DNA from 3 places in the Exiguobacterium sp. SH5S13 genome. Region 1 is predicted to be linked to each of the others. Evidence: predicted binding sites of a transcription regulator. Region 1 holds the regulator's gene; each other region holds the start of a gene.
What was found. The regulator LexA, encoded in region 1, represses DNA repair genes until DNA is damaged. The targets are predictions, from matches to a motif close to CGAACATATGTTCG.

Region 2: a site for LexA is predicted at 1,681-1,694, ahead of uvrB (excinuclease ABC subunit UvrB). Genes of this name have one in related genera too.
Region 3: a site for LexA is predicted at 4,201-4,214, ahead of EVJ30_RS08855 (Y-family DNA polymerase). Genes of this name have one in related genera too.

The regions. Positions count from the first base shown of each region.
Region 1 covers NZ_SJUS01000002.1:187,966-195,576, forward strand. Annotated here, with positions in the region: gene glnA (type I glutamate--ammonia ligase) at 1-939, shown strand, start outside; gene EVJ30_RS02425 (metal-binding protein) at 1,043-1,483, opposite strand; gene lexA (transcriptional repressor LexA) at 1,483-2,103, opposite strand; gene EVJ30_RS02435 (hypothetical protein) at 2,305-2,541, shown strand; gene EVJ30_RS02440 (YneB family resolvase-like protein) at 2,615-3,259, shown strand; gene EVJ30_RS02445 (DUF896 domain-containing protein) at 3,320-3,553, shown strand; gene tkt (transketolase) at 3,753-5,744, shown strand; gene EVJ30_RS02455 (YneF family protein) at 5,873-6,106, shown strand; gene EVJ30_RS02460 (ABC transporter transmembrane domain-containing protein) at 6,231-7,611, shown strand, end outside.
Region 2 covers NZ_SJUS01000014.1:16,655-24,265, reverse strand. Annotated here, with positions in the region: gene uvrB (excinuclease ABC subunit UvrB) at 1-1,627, opposite strand, end outside; gene EVJ30_RS08635 (sulfite exporter TauE/SafE family protein) at 1,771-2,628, shown strand; gene EVJ30_RS08630 (MIP/aquaporin family protein) at 2,727-3,434, shown strand; gene glpK (glycerol kinase GlpK) at 3,465-4,982, shown strand; gene EVJ30_RS08620 (PDZ domain-containing protein) at 5,020-6,156, opposite strand; gene EVJ30_RS08615 (S41 family peptidase) at 6,197-7,600, opposite strand.
Region 3 covers NZ_SJUS01000014.1:63,661-71,271, forward strand. Annotated here, with positions in the region: gene EVJ30_RS08840 (NAD-dependent epimerase/dehydratase family protein) at 1-867, shown strand, start outside; gene EVJ30_RS08845 (SulP family inorganic anion transporter) at 1,020-2,564, shown strand; gene EVJ30_RS08850 (YolD-like family protein) at 2,561-2,890, opposite strand; gene EVJ30_RS08855 (Y-family DNA polymerase) at 2,887-4,182, opposite strand; gene secA2 (accessory Sec system translocase SecA2) at 4,436-6,799, shown strand; gene EVJ30_RS08865 (SLAP domain-containing protein) at 6,801-7,610, shown strand.

The DNA.
Region 1 (7,611 bases):
CCAGAATTCTTCCTCTTCAAGAAAGACTTGAACGGACAGCCGACACTCGAATTGAACGACCAAGGCGGTTACTTCGACTTGGCACCGGTCGATTCAGGCGAGAACTGCCGTAAAGAAATCGTTATCGAGCTCGAAAACATGGGCTTCGAGATCGAAGCGTCACACCACGAAGTCGCACCAGGACAGCATGAAATCGACTTCAAATACGCGGATGCGGTAACGACTGCCGACAACATCCAAACGTTCAAACTCGTCGTCAAGACGATCGCGGCGAAGTATGGCCTTCACGCGACGTTCATGCCGAAACCACTCTTCGGTGTCAACGGTTCAGGGATGCATGCGAACATGTCACTCTTTAAAGGCGACACGAACGTGTTCTACGACCCGAACGGTGACATGGAGCTCTCGGATACGGCACGTGCCTTCACAGCTGGTATCCTCGAGCATGCACGTGCGTTCACGGCGATCTGTAACCCAACGGTCAACTCGTACAAGCGTCTCGTGCCTGGATACGAAGCACCATGCTACGTCGCATGGAGCGCCCGTAACCGTTCACCGCTCGTCCGTGTACCGGCTGCCCGTGGCCTCTCGACACGTATCGAAGTACGTTCGGTCGACCCGGCGGCGAACCCGTACCTCGCGCTCTCGGCCCTCTTAGCTTCTGGTCTTGACGGCATCGAGAAAGACTTGAAAGCACCGAAACCGATCGACAGCAACATCTACGTGATGGACAAGCCAGAGCGTGTTGCGAACGGCATCGACGATCTTCCGGCGACACTCTTCGACGCACTCGAAGTACTCCGCGCCGACAAAATCGTCATGGATTCGCTCGGTGACCACATCGGCGAACACTTCCTCGAGTTGAAAGAGATCGAGTGGGACATGTTCCGCACGCAAGTGACGGAGTGGGAACGCGATCAGTACATGACGCTCTACTAAGTCGAATGAACTTGAAAAAACGCTCGATCCAGTTTCTTGGATCGGGCGTTTTTTTAGTCAAAACAAGCGACCACTCGCAATTGAGTGGTCGCTTGTTTTGCGATTAGAACGCACGTTTGAAAAATGTGGACGCATAGTCGAGTGCCGTATGGAGCGTCGTCGCGAACACGAGACCGAGGAAGAACGGGATGCCGTTCAAGTCGAGCCACGTCTTCACAACCGCTTCATACGAAGTGAACGTAAGGATGAGCGCGAGCGGGAAGCCAAGGTAGATGACACGAATGAGATCGCTCAACACCGGCAAGTGCGACAGCGGAGACCGGTGCGGCATCAGCTTCACGTAAGGGAGCCAAAAGCCACGCAGCGGTCCCCACCGATAGTATGCATCCGATTTCAAATCGAGGTCCGGGGAGAGCCAAAACGTCCCGATAAGCGCACCGAGGAAAAGGGTAGTCGGGATATCGACATCAATAAAAGGCGTGGCAATCGCTAAAGCACCGATTGCCACGAGGTTCGTACGCGTATGTGTCTTGCCGCTAGCCATTAATGGATCGTCCGGTATACACCGATGACCTTCCCTAAAATGGATACGTTATCGAAATACATCGCCTCAAGTTCATCGTTCTCCGGCTGGAGTCGGACTTTCGACGCCTCTTTGTAGATCCGTTTGACGGTCGCCTCACCCTCGTCCGTCATCGCGACGACAATCTCTCCATTGTCTGCCGTGTTCTGTTGTCTGACGAGTACGCGGTCTCCGTCGAGGATTCCGGCGTTGATCATCGAATCGCCAGAGACGGAGAGCATATACACGTTATCCGAACCGACGATATGGGCCGGGAGCGGGAAGTGTTCTTCCACGTTCTCGATCGCCGTGATCGGTGTTCCGGCCGTAACTTTCCCGATAACCGGGACGTACATGACCGTCTCACGCTCCTCGATAGACGGGGCGTCCTCGCTCAACACTTCGAGCGCACGCGGTTTTGTCTTATCGCGCCGAATCAATCCACGTTTTTCAAGACGGTCCAAGTGACCGTGCACGGTCGAGCTCGATGCGAGACCGACGGCTTCACCAATTTCTCGGACTGACGGCGGATAACCTTTCGTCCGAACTTCAGCTTTTATAAAATCAAGAATCTGTTGCTGTCTTGCTGACATTTTTTTCAATGGATTTCACCTCGTTTATGTCGAATAACCTGCGAACGCATCCTATTCTTTATGGATTTATTTTAACACAAGAACATATGAGCGTACAAACATTCGTTCGTTTTTTCTTGACCGAACAGAAGTTCTTGTTTTATGATAAGGACAGATAAAACGAACAGACGTTCCTAAGAACGCATATTCTTATATTTGGAGGCGGTTCAAATGAAAGATACAGTCAATGGATTCATATTGGTCGGAATGGTAGTGCTCGGGATGTTCGCCTTTTACTTAGTCGGCGAGTTTCGCCAAGGCGGGACTGTGGAGCCGAAAGTGATGACGGTCGAAAGAAGTATCGAACAAGAAGTTGCGTTCAACGAAGCAGAAACGCTCGAAGCCCAGCTGTTAGCGGAACGTGCGGAAAAAGAAGAGCGGAAAACGACTTGGTTCGCTGCTGAATGATCGATTTGGATTGCGAACACCCGCTCATCCTGTGTATCGTAAGAGGATGACTGGAAAGAAAGGAAGTGACGAGATGCGAGTCGTCATTTATTGTCGCGTATCGACGAACAAGTCAACTCAGGAAACCTCGCTCACGAGGCAAGAAGCAGAATTGTTACAGATGGCCAAACGTCTCGATGCGGAAGTGATCGATGTGATCACCGAACAAGAGAGCGGATTTGAGGTCAATCGGACGGGTCTGCTCGATTTGTTAGAGCATGTGTCGGCGTCAAAGCTCGATGCCGTGCTCGTGAGCGATGACAGTCGCCTCGGCCGGGGGAATGCAAAAATCGCCATCTTGCATACGCTCATGAAGCATAACGTCCGGCTGTTGACGATGCAGTCGTCCGATGAATACGTCGTCTCCGACGCCGAGAAGATGGTGCTTGAGATTGTCAGCGTCGTCGAGGAGTATCAACGGAAGATTCATAACGCCAAGATATCGCGCGGCATGCGCCGTGCGGTCGCGAATGGGTTCAACCCGCAACGCAACATTCAGCACCATGACCAAGGGGGACGGAGCCGGATTGAAGTGCCGATCGAGGAGATCGTCCAACTCCGGGAGCGGGGGCTCACTTTCGCCGAAATCGCGGCCACGCTCCGTGGATTCGGCTACGAAGTCTCGAAAGCGACTGTGAACCGTCGCTATTTGGAACATGTGGCAGTGCCAGAAACTTGATTCCTACGCCCTGATTTTGTACAGTAGAACTACAAATTCAGTAGAGAGGGGGCGAACCTCATGTTAGCACCCGAACAATTGGAGCGGATTAACTTCCTCGCCAACAAGGCAAAGACAGACGGCTTGTCACAACAAGAGATGGACGAGCAACAAGCGTTACGTCAACAATATTTAAAAGCGTTCCGTCAATCGTTCAAATCCCAGATGATGGGCATGAAAGTCGTCGATCCGGAAGGCAACGACGTGACACCAGAAAAACTAAAAGACGAACAGAACCGACACCGTTCTGAATGAACTCGAATGCACATCCTATTTCGTATAGGATGTGCATGTTTGTTATACACGAAGCTCGATAAGGTTCGACCATTCCCTCGAAAACAGACGTATGGAAGTAAACGATTCCAATCAATGTGACATACTATTTAATTAGTTGTGACACACGATTGAGTGTGCTAAAATATGACGGGTAGAAACTTTCTTAACAACAGAGAGGATGAAATTAGTGGAAACAACTACTAAAGAATTATTAGCGATTAACTCGATTCGGACGCTCTCGATTGATGCTGTCCAACAAGCGAACTCAGGTCACCCAGGTATGCCGATGGGTGCGGCCCCGATGGCGTTCACGCTTTGGACAGACAAAATGCGTCACAACCCGAAAAACCCGAACTGGTTCAACCGCGATCGGTTCGTCCTTTCAGCGGGACACGGTTCGATGCTGTTGTACTCGCTGCTTCACTTGTCTGGTTATGACCTTTCACTCGACGACATCAAGTCGTTCCGTCAAATGGACTCGAAGACGCCAGGACACCCTGAGTATCGTCACACTGCAGGTGTAGACGCAACGACGGGACCACTCGGCCAAGGGATTGCGATGGCTGTAGGTATGGCGATGGCTGAAAAACATTTGGAAGCAACATACAACCGCGATGAGTTCAACGTGGTCGACCACTATACGTTCGGGATCTGTGGAGACGGTGACTTGATGGAAGGTGTGTCGGCCGAGGCTGCCTCGCTCGCCGGTCACTTGAAACTCGGGAAACTCGTCGTCTTGTATGATTCAAACGACATCTCGCTTGATGGCGACCTTCATAAGTCGTTCTCGGAAAGCGTAGAAGATCGGTTCAACGCTTACGGATGGCAAGTCATTCGCGTCGAGGATGGAACGGACATCGATACGATCGCCAAAGCGATCGACGAGGCGAAAGCTGAGACGTCGAAACCGACGATGATTGAAGTGAAGACCGTCATCGGTTTCGGTTCACCGAATAAATCAGGTAAATCAGCATCACACGGCGCTCCACTTGGAGAAGCAGAGATCGAACTCACGAAACAGTTCTATAAATGGGAAGGCGAGACGTTCTACGTCCCGAACGAAGTGTACGACTTGTTCAACGATAAAGTCGTTGAGCCTGGCGCTAAAGCTGAGTCGGATTGGAACGAACTCGTCGCAGCCTACAAATCGGCTCATCCTGAGCTCGGTGCTCAGTTCGAACGTGCGATGAACAACGAACTTCCTGAAGGTTGGGATAGCGAGTTGCCGACGTTTGAAATCGGGTCGAAAAAAGCGACGCGCCAAACGAGCGGAGAAGTCTTGAACGCGATCGCAAAAGCGGTACCGACATTGTTCGGGGGATCGGCTGACCTCGCCGGCTCGAACAACACGATGATTAAAGGCGCTGCTGACTTCGACGAAGATCCGGCCGGCCGTAACATCTGGTTCGGTGTCCGTGAATTCGCAATGGCGGCAGCTGTCAACGGGATGGCGCTTCACGGTGGCGTACTTCCTTATGGCGCAACGTTCTTCGTCTTCTCGGATTACCTCCGCCCAGCGGTCCGTCTCGCTGCACTCATGGGAATCCCGTCGACATTCGTCTTGACGCATGACTCGATCGCAGTCGGTGAAGACGGTCCGACGCACGAACCGGTCGAGCACTTGATGAGCTTCCGGGCGATGCCGAACTTGTCAGTTCTCCGTCCGGCAGACGGAAAAGAGACGATCGCCGCTTGGAAACAAGCGATCACGACGACGTCAGCTCCGTCACTTCTCGTCTTGACGCGTCAAGCGTTGCCAGAACTCGCAGGAACATCTGTCGAAGACGCGGCAAAAGGTGCCTATGTCGTCGCAGGTGACTCGAGCGAAGCGGACGTCCTTCTTCTCGGTACAGGCTCAGAAGTCCACGTCCTCGTCGAAGCACGTGAACAACTCGCTTCTGAAGGCGTGAACGCTGCTGTCGTCTCAATGCCGTCATGGGAACTGTTCGAAGCCCAATCGGCAGAGTACAAAGAATCAGTTCTTCCCTCGTCGATCACGAAGCGCGTCTCGCTTGAAGCGGGTGCGACGCTCGGATGGTACAAGTACGTCGGATTCGGCGGTAAAGTGCTTGGAATCGACAAGTTCGGTGCCTCGGCTCCTGGGGACCTCCTCATGAAAGAGTACGGCATGTCTGTCGAGAATGTCATCGACGCTGTCAAATCACTATAATTGTCATTAAAAACGTGTGATGGCCTAGCAATGTCTAGGTCATCACTTTTTTTTCTGACGACTAGCGAATTAGCGTAATATAGTGTATAGTAAAAAACGATGTTTCATATGGTAGAGGAGGTAAAACCTTGAGTACATTATTTTGGATTCTTCTTGTCGTGGCAGCACTCATCGGGGGTATCGCGATCGGATTCTTCATCGCTCGTAAATACATGATGAACTACCTTGAACAGAACCCACCAATCAACGAAGACATGATTCGTACGTTAATGATGCAGATGGGTCAAAAACCGTCACAGAAAAAAGTCAACCAAGTGATGCGTGCCATGAACGTTCAAGCGAAGAACGAAAAAAAATCATAATGAGTCACCGAAGCACTTCGCACCCGCGAAGTGCTTTTTTTTATTCATCTTTTGTTCGACAATCGAACAAACTTTCGCTACCATAAATGAATAGTCTTATTTCAAGATATAGGGGGCGTTTCAGATTCGTGTATTTAAACAATTAGCTTGGTTCTTCAGGCTCGAATGGCGGACGTATGCAGTCGGTATCGTCTTGCTCATGTTTGTCGCCGCACTCGAGCTCATACCGCCGCGCATCATCGGCCGAGTCATCGATGGGATGAACCAAGGTTCGCTCGAAGCGGACTTGCTGTGGATGCTGCTAGGCGGGCTTGCGGCTGTCGGGATCGGAAACTATGTGGCGCGCTTTTTTTGGCGCTATTTCATTTTCGGGGCCTCGATCCGGCTCGGACGCCTGCTCCGGAGCCAACTATATCGTCACTTCACGGATTTGGATCAACGGTTTTATAAAAAGTCGCGTGTCGGCGATTTGATGGCGCACGCGACGAACGATGTCCAGGCTGTCTCGACGACGGCGGGGGCGGGTATTTTGACGCTCGTCGACAGTGTGACGATGGGTACGTTCGTCATCATCACGATGGTGACGACGATCAGCTGGAAGCTGACGGTCGTCGCTTTACTGCCGCTGCCGATCATGGTTATTTTGACGACACGATATGGAAAGATGCTCCATAGCAGGTTCGGTGTCGCTCAAGCGGCATTTTCCGAATTGAATGACAAGGTTCAGGAGAGCGTGAGTGGGATTCGCGTCTTGAAATCGACCGGGGAAGTCGACCACGACGTCGAATCGTTCGAGAAGTTGTCAGATGAAGTCATGGCAAAAAACGTCCGCGTCGCTAAAATTGACGCCTTGTACGACCCGACAATCTTCGGGATCGTCGGATTATCTTACATATTGTCGATCGGCTACGGGGCCTATTTGATCGAACAAGGCGAGCTCACGATCGGTCAAATCGTCAGTTTTACTGCTTATCTTAGTCTGCTCACTTGGCCGATGCTCGCTTTCGGTTGGTTGTTCAATATCGTCGAACGTGGTCGTGCTTCGTACGACCGGATCGAGCGCATGCTCGCCATCAAGCCAGAGATCCAAGACGATCCGATGGCGGCGACGAAACTGGATCATTCCGAGCTCGAGGCGGATATCGGTTCGTTCCGTTATGACGATACGACCGTGCTGCGTGATGTCACATTCCGGATCGAGCGCGGCAAGACACTCGGGATTGTCGGTCGGACCGGTTCTGGTAAGACGACGATCGTTCGATTGTTGACCCGGGAATATGACGTGACCGACGGTAAAATTAAAATCGGCGGCGTCAATGTTCGTCAAGTCAAAAAATCACTTCTACTAGATAAAGTCGCCCTCGTCCCGCAAGACCACTTCCTGTTCTCGGATTCGATTGCGAGCAATATCGCCTTCGGAAAACCGGAAGCAAAAATGGATGAGATCATGGCGGCTGCCAAGATCGCCGAAGTGCATGACGATATCATGCGGCTGCCGGAAGGGT
Region 2 (7,611 bases), on a different contig from region 1:
GTCCGATCGTCTGGATGAGTGACCGGTCAGAACGGAGGAACCCTTCCTTATCGGCGTCGAGGATCGTGACGAGACTCACTTCCGGGATATCGAGACCTTCCCGCAGCAAGTTGATCCCGACGAGGACGTCGTATTTACCGAGCCGCAGGTCACGGATGATCTCGATCCGTTCGAGCGTCTTGATCTCGGAGTGCATATAGTTGACCTTGATGCCCGCTTCACGGAGATAGTCCGACAAGTCTTCGGCCATCTTCTTCGTGAGCGTCGTCACGAGGACGCGTTCGTCCTGTTTGATGCGGTCACGGATCTGGTCCATCAAGTAGTCGATCTGTCCTTTGATCGGGTGGATCTCGATCGTCGGGTCGAGTAGACCCGTCGGCCGGATGATCTGCTCGATCATGTTTGGTGTATGCTCGAGCTCATACGGGCCCGGTGTCGCCGAGATGAAGATCGCCTGACTCAACTTCTTCTCGAACTCATCGAACTTGAGCGGACGATTGTCCTTGGCTGAAGGCAGACGGAAACCGTGGTCGACGAGCACTTGTTTACGTGCCTGGTCGCCGTTGTACATCCCGCGGACTTGCGGCAATGTCACGTGCGACTCGTCGGCGATGAGCAAGAAGTCTTTCGGGAAGTAATCGATGAGCGTGTACGGCGTCGCCCCTTCCTCCGTCAAGTTCAGATGGCGCGAATAGTTCTCGATGCCTGAACAGTAACCCATCTCGCGCATCATCTCGAGGTCGTAGTTCGTCCGCTGCTCGAGACGCTGTGCTTCAAGCAGTTTGCCTTCTTCGCGGAACTTCTCGAGTTGTTGCTCGAGCTCGGCCTCGATGTTGACGATCGCCTTTTGCAGCTTCTCGTCGCGGGTGACGAAGTGGGATGCAGGGAAGATCGAGACGTGTTCACGGTCGGCGATGATCTCGCCGGTGAGCGGGTTCATCTCGCGGATGCGGTCGATCTCGTCACCGAAGAATTCGACGCGCAAGCACTGCTCGTCGCGTGACGCCGGGAAGATCTCGACGACGTCGCCGCGGACACGGAAGCGCCCGCGCTGGAAATCGATGTCGTTCCGTTCATATTGGATGTCGATCAGTTTGCGGAGCATCTGGTCGCGCCCCATCTCTTTGCCGACGCGGAGACTTAAGACGAGACTGTTATATTCTTCCGGGTTACCGAGACCGTATATACATGACACGGATGCGACGATGATGACGTCGTCCCGCTCGAACAAGGACGACGTCGCCGAGTGACGGAGCTTGTCGATCTCGTCGTTGATCGAGGCGTCTTTCTCGATGAACGTGTCGGTCGACGGCACGTACGCCTCCGGTTGATAGTAGTCATAGTAGCTGACGAAATATTCGACGGCGTTGTTCGGGAAAAACTCTTTGAACTCGGAATAGAGCTGGCCGGCGAGCGTCTTGTTGTGAGCTAAGACGAGCGTCGGCTTCTTCACTTCCTGGATGACGTTCGATACGGTGAACGTCTTCCCGGTACCGGTCGCACCGAGCAGCGTCTGGTAACGGTCGCCGCGATTGACGCCTTCGATGAGCTGGCGGATCGCCTCCGGCTGGTCGCCGGCCGGACTATATTCCGAATGTAATTCGAACGGAACATTGATCTTGTCCATGTATATTCCTCGCTTTCTGTTCCTTGCATATTGACTTGATTATAGCACATACACGAACAAATATTCGCTTCTGAGACGCTTCCCAAACCGCTCCCCGATTCGCTATAGTGAGGAGGAATCTAAACAGAAATGGGTGGGTCGTCATGTGGTCACTTCTCTTCATCCCGCTCGGCGCGGTCGTCGGCGCCTTGTCCGGTTTCTTCGGTATCGGGGGCGGTGTCATCATCGTCCCGGTGCTCTTGTTCAACGGATACTCGGCGGCCGAGGCGGTCGCGACGTCACTTTTGTTCGTCGTCGGGACGAGCCTGGCCGGCGCGAAGAAGCACTCGTCGCTCGGCAACGTGTCGTGGTCGACCGGTCTCACGGTCGGTCTGACCGGCGCCGTCACTGCGCAGCTGTCGAGCCGGCTCGTACTCTCGATCTCCGGGACGTATGATTGGTTGCTGAATGTGTTCTATTTGCTTATCCTTTCTTATTTTGCCGTTACGCTTCTAAAGAAAACATCGAAGCCGTCGAAACGGAAAAAATCCGGATTTGCCGCAAGTTTCTTCATCGGTGCGATCGCCGGACTCTTGTCGGCGCTCCTCGGCATCGGCGGCGGTTTTATCATCGTCCCGCTGCTCGTGAGCTGGCTCGGGTTTTCGACGCACCGTGCCGTCGGGACGAGTCTCGCCGCCGTCCTGTTCATCTCGCTCGGCGGGCTCAGCGGTTACCTGCCGTCGCTGTCGCTCGATTACGTGGCCCCGATCGCCTTGGTGACGGGTGCTTTCATCGGTGCCCCATTCGGTGCAGCGCTCACGAATCGTTATCGGGACCACGAGATTTCAAGACGGCTCGCTTGGCTCTACTTGGCTGTCATCACCTCGATCGTGCTCGACCTCGGGGCGACATGGTGGACACCGTTGTCTTATGCGAGCTTGAGTACCCTTGCTGTATTTCTCGTCGGCATCAGCATCGATTTTTCCAAACGATTTACCAGTCCGAACCACTTTTCTCGTTGAGAAGTGGTTTTTTCAATATCTTGGTTTCGAAGCGCTTTCATTTAGGGGATATAAAAAAGTGGTAAGTCAACTCTAATACGAAAGGAAGGGAGTATCACATGTCAGCATTTGTCAGCGAAATCATCGGTACGATGCTACTCGTCTTGCTCGGTAACGGTGTCGTCGCCGGCGTCGTCCTCCGCCACTCGAAAGCCGAGAACGGCGGCTGGATCGTCATCACGTTCGGTTGGGGCTTTGGCGTTATGATTGGGGTGTACGCTGCAGGTATTTACGGAGGCGCGCACATCAACCCGGCCGTCACGATCGGACTCGCCACGAGCGGGGCCTTCCCATGGGCTGATGTGCCACTGTACATCCTGGCCCAGTTCATCGGGGCGTTCATTGGGGCTTGTCTCGTCTACGCGCACTACAAACCGCACTACGACGTGACCGAAGACCAAGGTGCGAAACTTGCGACGTTCTCGACCATACCAGCGATCCGGAACATCCCGTTCAACTTGATCTCAGAGATCATCGGGACGTTCGTCCTCGTCTTCGCCATACTCTCGTTCGGCGCCAACACGTTCGCCGACGGGTTGAACCCGCTCATCGTCGCACTCCTCGTCGTCTCGATCGGTCTCTCACTCGGTGGAACGACCGGTTATGCGATCAACCCGGCCCGTGACCTCGGACCGCGGATCGCGCATGCGATACTCCCGATTAAAAACAAAGGGACGTCAGACTGGCCCTACGCATGGGTCCCGGTCGTCGGACCGATCATCGGCGCCGTCATCGCCGCGTTGCTCTATGGTATCCTCGTCCCATAATCACCCTAACTTCTAAGGAGGCACATTCATATGGACAAAGAAAAACGGTATATTTTAGCAATCGACCAAGGTACGACCAGTTCACGGGTCATCATCTTCGACCACGACGGCAAGATCGTCACGACCGCTCAACGCGAGTTCAAGCAGTACTTCCCGAAACCAGGCTGGGTCGAGCATAACGCCAACGAGATTTGGGGTTCGGTCCTCGCCGTCATGGCCGAGGCGTTCGGTTCGGCCGACATCGACCCGAAAGAGATCGCGGCCATCGGCATCACGAACCAACGGGAGACGACGGTCGTTTGGGAGAAGTCGACCGGCAGACCTGTCTACAACGCCGTCGTCTGGCAATCGCGTCAGACTGCCGGCATCTGTGACGAATTGAAAGCAGCGGGCCATGCGGACTTGTTCCGTGACAAAACCGGCCTCTTGATCGATGCTTACTTCTCGGGGACGAAAGTAAAATGGATCCTCGACAACGTCGAAGGCGCCCGTGAGAAAGCGGAAGCGGGAGACTTGTTGTTCGGAACGATCGACACGTGGCTCATCTGGAAGCTCTCGGGCGGTCTCGCGCACGTCACCGACTACTCGAACGCGTCACGGACGCTCATGTACAACATCTACGAGCAGAAGTGGGACGATGAGTTGCTCGACATCCTCACCGTACCGAAGTCGATGCTGCCTGAAGTCAAGCCATCGAGTGAAGTATACGCCCACACGATCCCGTACCACTTCTTCGGGTTCGAAGTCCCGATCGCCGGCGCGGCCGGTGACCAGCAGGCCGCCTTGTTCGGCCAAGCCTGCTTCGAGTCAGGCGAAGGGAAGAACACATACGGAACGGGTTGCTTCATGCTTATGAACACGGGAGAAGAAGCCGTCAAGTCGGACCACGGTCTGTTGACGACGATCGCCTGGGGCTATAACGGAAAAGTCGAGTACGCGCTCGAAGGATCGATCTTTGTCGCCGGATCGGCCATCCAGTGGCTCCGTGACGGGATGCGTATGCTCAAGTCGGCGAAAGATACGGAACAGTATGCGAACCGTGTCGACACGACCGACGGGGTCTACGTCGTCCCGGCCTTCGTCGGACTCGGTGCCCCGTATTGGGACTCGGACGTCCGCGGCGCCATCTTCGGGCTCACCCGCGGTACGGAAAAAGAACACTTCGTCCGGGCGACGCTCGAATCGCTCGCCTATCAGACACGCGACGTCTTGACGGCGATGGAGCAAGATTCCGGCATCGCATTGAAGACGCTCCGCGTCGACGGTGGTGCGGTCAACAACGACTTCCTCATGCAGTTCCAAGCGGACATCTTGAACGTACCGGTCGAACGTCCGGAAGTGAGTGAGACGACGGCGCTCGGCGCCGCCTACCTCGCCGGACTCGCCGTCGGGTTCTGGAAAGACCAGAACGAGATCAAGCAGCAATGGAAACTCGACCATCAGTTCGAACCGAACATGGATGAAACGCATCGTGAAGAGCTCTACAAAGGCTGGCAACACGCCGTCGAAGCGACAATGGGCTTCAAACCATCAAAACTTGAAGTCTAAACACAAGCAAGGGAGCATCCGCGACGGATGCTCCCTTTTATAATTTCCGTAAGCGCAAGCGCGGGCTCATCGGTTCCCCGACGAACAAGATCCCGAGCTCGTGCGGGTCGGCCTCATACATCGCCCGTTGCACGAAGCGGATATCCCCGTTCAAGTTGAGCACTTCGAGCTTGATGTACGGCTTATGGAGTTGAAGCGCCTCATAAAAGCTGCTCCCTCCGGTGATGACCGTACCGTTCACTTTGTAGATCGACTCACCTGGAACGAGCTGCATCGTCTCCCCCGGCGAACCCGGAAGCGTATCGATGATGACCGCCCCGCGGTTCCCGTTCAGGAAGACCGGTGTCGTGCCGCGATTCTCGCGTTTGATGAGCTGCAAGGCGAACTCGTACAAGACGAACAGACCGATCAACACATAAGCGACGTACGGGACGTCGAGGACGTACGACCCGGCAAACAGGCCGAGCGCGACCACTGCGAGCAAACCGCGATACAGGCTCAAGCGGCCGAGCAGCGTTCCCGGCAGTGCCCCGGTCGATAGCAGGCTGACCCCGATCGGGATCGGCAAGATGACCGGCACCGAGAAGTCGAGCCCGAACGACGGCGGTAAAAAGACGATGAGCGGAAAGAACCAAATCCGCTTGACGACGTGTCCACCGATGAACTGGCCGCGCTTCGACAAGATGAGCGTCGGTGACGTCTCTTTGGTTCCGTTCCAACGAAGGAGGATCGCTTCGGCGAGCGTGACGATGCCGAACACGAGCGCATACACCGGCCACTCGACGTCGGCGAGCCGGTCGACCCAATCCGTGAGCCCCGCGAGCGAGACAACGTCACGCAGACTGATGACCACGAGCATGATCAGGAACGGAAACGCCGGACTCATGAAGCGCGGATGCATCGTCAAGACGATCAGGGCGTAGAGGACGGTGAACGTGATGACCCACTCGAAGTTGACCGTCGTCTCGAGCAAGACGGTCGCTACCGTTCCGAGGACCGCGAGCAACAGACTCGGCCACACAAAGTGGCGCCAATCTGACTTTGGCGAGCGTCGGCGCGACCGGAACATGCTTCGCTCTCGTTTAATGCGCGTCATAGATATGTAAGCGAGGGAGACGAACGTCGCCCAGAGCAGCGGACTACCTAACAAGGTCAACAAAGCGGTAAAACTCATTCGTAGAACGTCCACACTTGTCCAATCCTTTCCCTAATCCTTATTTTGCGGCTTCTTCAAGTGCCCGGTTCAACTGGGCATCGTTCGCCTCGTCTTGGATGACTTCAAGCAACCGTGACTCGAGCGCGGACGCTGTCGCTTCATTGACGACCCCGTCCTCCGCCAAGTTGTTGTCGGCTTGGAAGTCCGAGACCGCCTGTGCCATCGTGTCACCAAAGTAACCCGGCTGACCGCCCGGCGCGTAACCGATCCCGGTCAACACCGTATGCAGGTTCGACACCGTCTCGCCGTAGTCCCCGACTTCGAGCGCATCCTCTTCCGCGAGGATGCGGTTGACCCCGAAGTAATCCGGTTGATCGACCTCAACGTCAGGCTCGATACCCGTCTCGTTGATCCAGTTGCCGTCCGGTGTGAGCCATTTGCTCGTCGTCAGCTTCAAGTTGCTGCCGTCTTCCAAGTCGAACGCCGTCTGGACGACGCCTTTCCCGAACGTCGCATTGCCGATAATCGTCGCACCGGCGCCTTCTTTGAGCGCACCGGCCAAAATCTCGGACGCCGAGGCCGAGCCTTCGTTCGTCAAGACGAACAAATTGTACGGCTTCGCCTCACGGGCGCGTCCGTTTTGGGATTGACGTTCGCCGTCGGCGTTCTCGATCTGAACGACCGGCTTGTCCGTCGGGACGAACCCTTCGGTCATCGCGATGACGGCCGGCAAGAGACCACCCGGGTTACCGCGGACGTCGATGATCAAGCTATCGATATTCTCTGCTTCGAGCGTCTCGAGCTGCTCTAAAAACTCATCGGCCGTCGGCTCTGAGAACTGGGTCACTTCGAGATAGCCAATCTTTTTGCCGTCCTGCTCTTTCACTTCCGAGTAAACCGTCTCGATCGGGATCGTATCCCGTGTGATCTCGTAGTCGGCCTCTTGCCCGCCGCGACGGATCGTCAGCGTGACAACAGTTCCTTTTTCGCCACGGATGAGCTGGACCGCCTCTTCGACGGCCATCCCTTCGATCGATTCGCCGTCGACCGCGGTGATGATATCCCCTGGGCGAAGACCTGCCGCCTCGGCTGGTGCGCCTTTGATTGGAGCGACAATCAAGATGTCTTCTCCTTTCTTCTCCAAAGTCGCGCCGATTCCTTCAAAGCTCGACTCGATCGAGTCGGTGAACTGTGACGTTTCTTCCGCGTCGAGGAAGTCCGAGTACGGGTCATCGAGCGCTGCCGTCATACCGTCAAGGGCACCGGTCAACAAGTCTTCTTCCGAGATGTCCTTTAGCGAGTGCGTCTCGATCAAGCTGCGGACTTGTTCGACCTTGTCCCAACCTTCTGCTTTCGGTTGGATCGGTAACCTCGTATCGGTGAACGCCATCGTCGCCAGGCCTGCACCGGCCCCTGCCACGAACGTCGCGCCGGCGAGTAGTCCTGCGGTTGTGTTTTTCACGGGTAAGTCCC
Region 3 (7,611 bases), on a different contig from region 1:
ACACATCCAATTGATTTGCGAGAAGCGGTCCAAGCGCTCATCTCGGTCGTCGGGGCCGAGTCGTTGTACGACCATCATATCGACATCGGTGGTCCGGAAGTGATGACGTATCGGAAGATGATCGAAGATACGGCTGACGTCATGGGCAAGCGTCGCGTCATGATCGACTTCCCGTTCCCGACGATCAAGCTGTCACGGCTTTGGGTCATGGCTGTCACCGGTGAGCCGAAAGACACCGTCTATCCGCTCGTCGAGAGCATGGATCACGCCATGGTCGCCAAAGACACGGACGGCGTCAAGCAAGGTGAGATCCCGTTCAAGGAAGCGGTCGAACACGCGCTCGAGGAAGAAGAGAAGCAGAAGTCGGCCGGCAAGACGAAAAAAGCGCCACAACAGTATACGGTCCGCTCGATCCAACGCTTCGGTCTGCCGGACGACAAGTCGGCTGCCTGGATGGCCGACGAATATTTCGAATGGCTCGGGCGGATCGCGTATCCGCTCATCCAGACGACGAAAGAACAGGATGATTGGGAGATCGCGCTTTTGCGCCCATCACTCGTCGCACTCCATCTGTCGCTTGAAGATGCGGCGACGGACGACATGGCATCGTTCGAGATCGACGGGGGACTGTTCGCGAAGCTGACCGAGGACGACAAGACCGGCCGCCTTGAGTTCAGGCGACTCCCGGACTCGAACGAGGGGCTTATCGCCATCCATGAGTTCGTGCCGGCCATGCCGTGGTGGTTCTATACGAAGACGCAGGCGAAAGCCCATCTCGTCGTCATGTGGCTATTCGGCCGCCACGTCCGTTTGCTCGGGGAAGAGTCGGACGAGGGTGACCAAGTCGTCGAAGCACCGACCAATTAATGAAGACGTGTCCATCGCGTGATGGATACGTCTTTTTGGTTTGTCGATTATGTTAACGTTTCGCCGGAGTCGTTTACAAAGAGCGGGGACAGGCGTAAACTGAACTCGTTTTCGACCTAATGGAAAGAAGGAATGCAAGAATGGACAACTTCATGACAACACGAGAGGCGTGGCAAAAAGACATCTCGGCAGGGATCACCGTCGGGGTCGTCGCCGTTCCGCTCGCGATGGCGTTCGCGATCGCCTCGGGCGTCGGACCGGTGTACGGGCTCTATACGGCCATCATCGCCGGCATCATCGTCAGCCTGTTCGGGGGCTCGACGTTCCAAATCGCCGGACCGACCGGCGCCTTCATCCCGATCGTCTCGGGCGTCATGCTGGCGCACGGCTACGAAGGGCTGCTCGTGACGACGTTTCTCGCCGGGATTTTGCTGTTCCTCATGAGCGTGCTCCGCGTCGGCCGGCTCATCCGCTTCATGCCGCGCGCCGTAACGATCGGCTTTACAGCGGGGATCGCCGTCGTCATCTTCGTCGACCAGCTCGATGAACTGCTCGGCATCACGTTCGAGAAGGCGCCGCACTTCCATGAGAACGTCCTAAAACTCGTCACGTCGCTCCCCGAGGCGAGCCTCTGGCCGATCGGTATCGCCGCCATCGGCTTCTTGACGCTCTGGCTCGTCCCGAAACTACCGGTCCGGTTGCCGCTCTTGCTCATGGCGATGCTCGTGCCGACGTTTATCAGCCTCGTCATCCCAGGCGAGGTCGCGACGATCGGCAGCGCCTACGGAGGCATCCCGAGCGGACTGCCTGACTTCAACTGGCTCACGATCGATCTCGATTTGATCGCGACGCTGCTCCCATCGGCGTTCGCCATCGCCTTCCTCGGGGCGCTCGAGTCGCTGTTGTCAGGTGCGGTCGCGGACGGCATGGCCGGCACGAAGATGAACCCGGACAAGGAACTGTTCGGGCAAGGGCTCGCCAACGTCGTCGTCCCGTTCTTCGGCGGCATCCCGGCGACAGGTGCGATCGCCCGGACGGCGACGAACATCCAAGCAGGGGCCGTCAGCCGCCGCTCCGGTGTCATCCACGGGTTGACGGTGCTCCTCGCCGTACTCGTGTTGGCACCGCTCGCGAGCTACGTCCCGCTCGCCGCCCTCGCGCCGATCTTGATGCGCGTCGCTTGGAACATGTCGGAGCGGCACCATGTCTTCGAGATGCTCAAACATCGCTCCGCCGAGTCACTCGTCTTGCTTGTCACGCTCGGCCTGACCGTCTTCGTCGACCTCGTCGTCGCCGTCGAGGTCGGGGTCATCTGTGCGCTCGCCTTGTTCGCGAAACGGATGGCCGATACGATCGACGTCCGCGAACAGACGGAACGTTACGTGACGCGCGACGGCCAAGTCGTCTTCAGCGTCGAAGGGCCGCTCTTCTTCGGGGCGATCGAGATGTTCGAGCACGTCCTGCAACAGATTCATAATGAGCCCGACGTGTTCATCTTCAACTTCCATCGCTGTCCGGTCATCGATGTGACGGCGGTCGAAGAAGTCCGCCGGGTCGTCCGGGAACTGAAAGCGGCGGAGCGTCGTGTCGTCTTCGCCCACTTATCGGAACCCGTGCGGCAGACGCTCGATCACTATGGCGTCCTCGACGGGATTGCGACGTTCGAGACGACGCAAGACGCGATTGACGCGTCTTAACGGACCGACAGGATGTGGCTGAACGGGATGCGGCGCACGTCCGTGTCGAACAGTTCGACTTCGCGTTCGGCGTAATAGATGGCATGAACGTAGCCACGCACGGAGCGGGCGAGACCATCCTCGAACAACGTCAGTTCGACTTGGTCGCCTTCCCGGATGGCCCGTTCAAGTTCGGTCTGCCACAGATAAAGGAGTTGCTCGTCGATGTCGGGCAGCTCGATCTTTTGGACGTGGGCGTAATATTTTTTGAGCAGCGCCACGTGTTCGGGCATGAGAAACGGGATCCACTTCAATTCACCGCGGTCTTTGTAGCGGGTCTGGCTCATGACGGTTCACCTCCTTGTTTATGTCCGCCGATCAGGCGTTGCCGTGTGCGGAGCGGACTGTCTTTCAGCAGACTCGAGGCCGGACGGATCGTGCCGCGGCCGAAGCGGACGTTCAATTGATCGACGAGGTCGAGGAAGTCGAACCGACGGGCCCGGGCCCATTCGTCCTCGAACAACGACAGCTGGACGTGGTCGCTCCGGGGCTCGAGCTTGCCGAGGGCGACCGAGACGTAACGGACCGCCTCCGTCTCGTTCCACGCCTCAAGAAACAGTTGGAACAGGACCGGCAAAAACTCACGCTCGTCCGCTGTGAAGCGGGCGAGCTTTTTTTGTTTGCTGAAGCCGCGCTGCTCGCTCGTCCGAGTGTAGCGGACACCGAGATGGATGCTGCCGCCGACGAGTCCCGACTGCCGCGTCCGCATCCCGACCTCGACGGCGATCGCCTGCAAGACGAGTCGGATCGAACTTTCCGTCGTATAGTCTTTCATGAGCGTGATGCCGTGGCCGATCGTCCGGGGCCGTTGGCGTTTCGCCCCGAACAGCGAACTCGCCGGCAGGATCGTCGGCGACTCGTCGATGCCCCAGGCGTGGTGCCACAGCTCGGCGCCGATGACACCGAACTTGTCGTGCAACACGTCGAGCGGATAACGGGCCAGGTCGCCGATCGTGTCGATGCCGAGCCGATGGAGATGGACCGCCATCTTCGCCCCGACGCCCCACATCTTCTCGATCGGCGCCGGATGGATCAATCGTTCGACGTCGTGGAGGGCACAACTGGCGACACCGGTCGTTTTGCCATGCAAGTCGAGGACGAGTTTGGCGAGGACGTTGTTCGGTCCGATCCCAATCGTGACCGGGACGCCGGTGTAGCGGAAGACGGTCGAGCGGATGAGGCGGGCGACGTGGTCATCGTTCCCGAACAAGCGCTCCGTCCCCGTCAAGTCGACGAGCGTCTCATCGACCGAGTAGACGCGGATCGCCTCAGGCGGTGCGAACTGGTGCAGGATGTGGACGATTTGCACCGATACGTTCAAGTAGTGGCTCATCCGGGCCTCGGCGTAGAGGACGTGCCGTCGTTCATGCCAAGGCAGGCGGTCGATGTGAAAGCGCCGGGAGCCGGTCTTGATGCCGAGCCGTTTCAGCGGCGGGGTCGCGGCGAGGACGAGGGCGCCGCTGTCCTGTAAGTTCGATAAGACGACGAGCTTCGCCTTGTACGGGTTCAAGTTACGGGCTGCGCACTCGCAGCTGGCATAAAATGAGACGCTGTCGACACAGAAGATCCGCCGGCGCATGATTCCATCTCCTTTTTACGAACAAATGTTCTGTTTTTCTTATCGTATCACGGTCTCAAACCGTCTCAAATAGAAAAATGAAAATAAACTTGTAAATATATTTTGAAATTTACCCAATTTTTATAGGAATTTCACAATTTAAAAACCATCTTTTAGGAAGTTTTCGTAAAAAAGTCTCCGAAATGAGCAAAATTTCGCTATAATAGACGGGTATGGATTTGACAATGACTGTGAACTAAATGGAGGCTACAACGTGATTCAGTTTGTAAAGCAATTGACGAATGACCAGAGCCGGCGCTTGAAAGGCTATCAGCGACGCGTCGACCGGATCAACCAATTAGAGACAACGATGCAGGCGCTCTCGGACGACGAGATGCGCACATATACCGAAACATTGAAAGCAAAAATCGCCGACGGCGCCAAAGTCGATGATGTCGCCGAAGAAGCGTTCGCCCTCGTCCGTGAGGCGGCGGTGCGTGTCTTAGGCATGCGTCACTATGACGTCCAGCTCATCGGCGGGTTCGCCCTCCTCGAAGGGAACATTTCCGAGATGCCGACCGGAGAAGGGAAAACGCTCGTCGCCGCGCTCCCGAGTTACGTCATAGCACTCGAAGGCAAAGGCGTCCACGTCATCACCGTCAACGAATATCTCGCGACGCGTGACGCGAAACAAATCGGGCAGATCCACGATTTCCTTGGTCTCTCGGTCGGGTTGAACGTTCCTGAGATGGAACAGAGCGACAAGCACGCTGCTTACCAGGCCGACATTACATACGGCGTCGGGACCGAGTTCGGGTTCGACTACTTGCGTGATCACTTGGTCGGGTCACCGGAAGAGCGCGTCCAGCGCCCGTTCCACTTCGCCATCATCGATGAAGTCGACAGCATCTTGATCGACGAGGCGAAGACGCCGCTCATCATCGCCCAAAAAGACCGCTCGCACATCCGCTTGAAGGAGTTGGCGCAACGTGTCGTCACCGAGCTCGACGAGGCGGACTACGAAGTCGACCTCGAATCGAAATCGACGGCGCTCACTGACTCCGGAATCTTGAAAATCGAAGACATGTTCGCGGTCGACAACTTGTTCAGCGCCGAGCATCAAGTGCTCTATCACTACCTCGTCCAAGCGCTCCGGGCGAACGTCTTGTTCGAACTCGACGTCGACTATATCGTCAAAGAAGACAAAATCGAGCTCATCGACTTGTTCACGGGACGGATCATGGAAGGACGCAGTCTGTCGGAAGGGCTTCATCAGGCGCTCGAGGCGAAAGAAGGCGTCACGATCACCGAGGAGAACAAGACGACGGCCGAGATCACGATTCAGCATTATTTCCGGATGTATCCGCTCATCGGCGGTATGACCGGGACGGCCCAGACGTCTCGCCAAGAGTTTTTGAAGACGTACAACATGGACGTCGTCCAAGTGCCGACGAACCGGCCGCGTTTGCGCGAAGACAACCCGGACCGTATCTTCATGACGGTCGACCAAAAGTATGCGGCCGTGACCGACAAAGTTGTCGAGCTGCATGAGACGGGACGCCCGGTGTTGATCGGCACGACGTCGATCGCCCAGTCCGAGGCCATCAGTAAGCACTTGTCGAAACAGCGGATTCAGCATGAGGTGTTGAACGCGAAGACGGTCACGCAAGAAGCGGACATCATCGCCGACGCCGGACGCTTCGGCAAAGTGACGATCGCGACGAACATGGCCGGTCGCGGGACCGATATCATGCTTGACGCGAAATCGAAAGAAGTGGGCGGCTTGTTCGTCATCGGGACGGAACGCCATGAGTCGCAACGTGTCGACAACCAGCTCCGCGGTCGTTCGGGACGTCAAGGCGATCCCGGCGCGACGCAGTTCTTCGTCTCGCTCGAAGATGAGATCGTCAAACGTTACGCGATCCAAAAACTGGAGCGGATCGAGAAGAAACTGAAGCCGGACGAACGTGGCGAAGTGTCCGCAAAAGACGCGGCTGACGTCATCGAGTACGCCCAGACGACGATCGAAGGACTCGGCGTCTCGATTCGGGACTACTTGTTCAAGCTCGACGACGTCTTGAACGAACAACGGAAAATCATCTACACGATCCGCGATCAGGCGGTCAACGCCGACGCTGCGGCGATCACGAACAACGTGCTCGGCATGATGCATCTCGCTTTAGCGAACAGTATCGACATGCACGTCTCGGACGAGCTCGTCCCAGAAGAGTGGCCGCTCGACGAGTTGAAGACAGACCTCGTCTACTTGACGACACGCGAGCCGGTCTGGTCAGATGAGATCGCCGACTCGTTGGAATTGAAGGCAGAGCTTGCGCCGTGGATCGACGACATCGTCAAAACGGCCGAGGCCCGTCTTCAAGCCGAGGAAGTCGTCACGTTCGTCAAAGAATCACTGTTACGGGCGTTGGACGGAAAATGGACGGACCACCTCACGACGATGAGCGGATTAAAAGAAGGCATCGGACTCCGCAGTTATGGGCAGGAAGACCCGAGTCGTCAGTTCGGTAAAGAAGGATTTGAGATCTTCGAACAGACGTATGTCAATATTGCCCGTGAAGTGACGACGGAAGTATGTCAGCTCGACCGCTATTTCGTCACGCAATTGGAGGAGGAGTAATATGTTAGGGTTTCGTAAACGTAAACAGATCGATACAGGGAAGACCGAGACAGGGCGTCAACTGACGCTCGTAATCGACAGCGACATGGGGATTCCGAAAGAAGACGAGTACATGTTCCGCTATCATGCGAAGCGGCTGCCGGCGCTCCTCGACAACCAGTTGTCGATCGAGCTATTGCACGCTGAAAACTTGATGGGCGGGTTGTCGCTCGTCGCCTTGTTCCGGAACACGCTCCCGAGCTCGTTCGAAGTCAATGAATTGCCGGTTCTCCTCTTGAACAAAGACAACGTCCCGCTCGGGCGGAAAGTATTGAGCCGCGTCGACCTTCCGAGCTTCGAGCCGTGGACGAGCAAACCGGTCTATTTGGACTTTTTTGCAGATGAACTGTTCGGCGAGTTTGAAGCGGAAGAACTGACGTCGATGCGACTCGTCTTCCAAATGAATCCGATCGATCCGTTACAGATGCTTCTAGATGAGGAAGTCGAACAATTTTCGAACACGGCGTGGCAACAGCTCCGTCGCACGAACGTGTCGACACCGCCCGTCGGCGAGAATGAGTTCAATTTGATGCTCGTCTCGGTCGAAACAAGTGAGACGAACGTCACGGCGACGTTGCTTCTCCGTAACGGCTACGAGCATGAACTGAACGTCGAACAGTTACCGCTCGAACTCGTGAGCGGGGACGAAGCGATCGCGAACACGACGATTCGCTTGAGCGAGCCGGTCCAAGGCAAACACGCCTATCCGGTGCAGGCGACGTTTGAAGCGATTGAAGTGACAGGGCCGTTCACGGTCCGCATCAAACAATAAG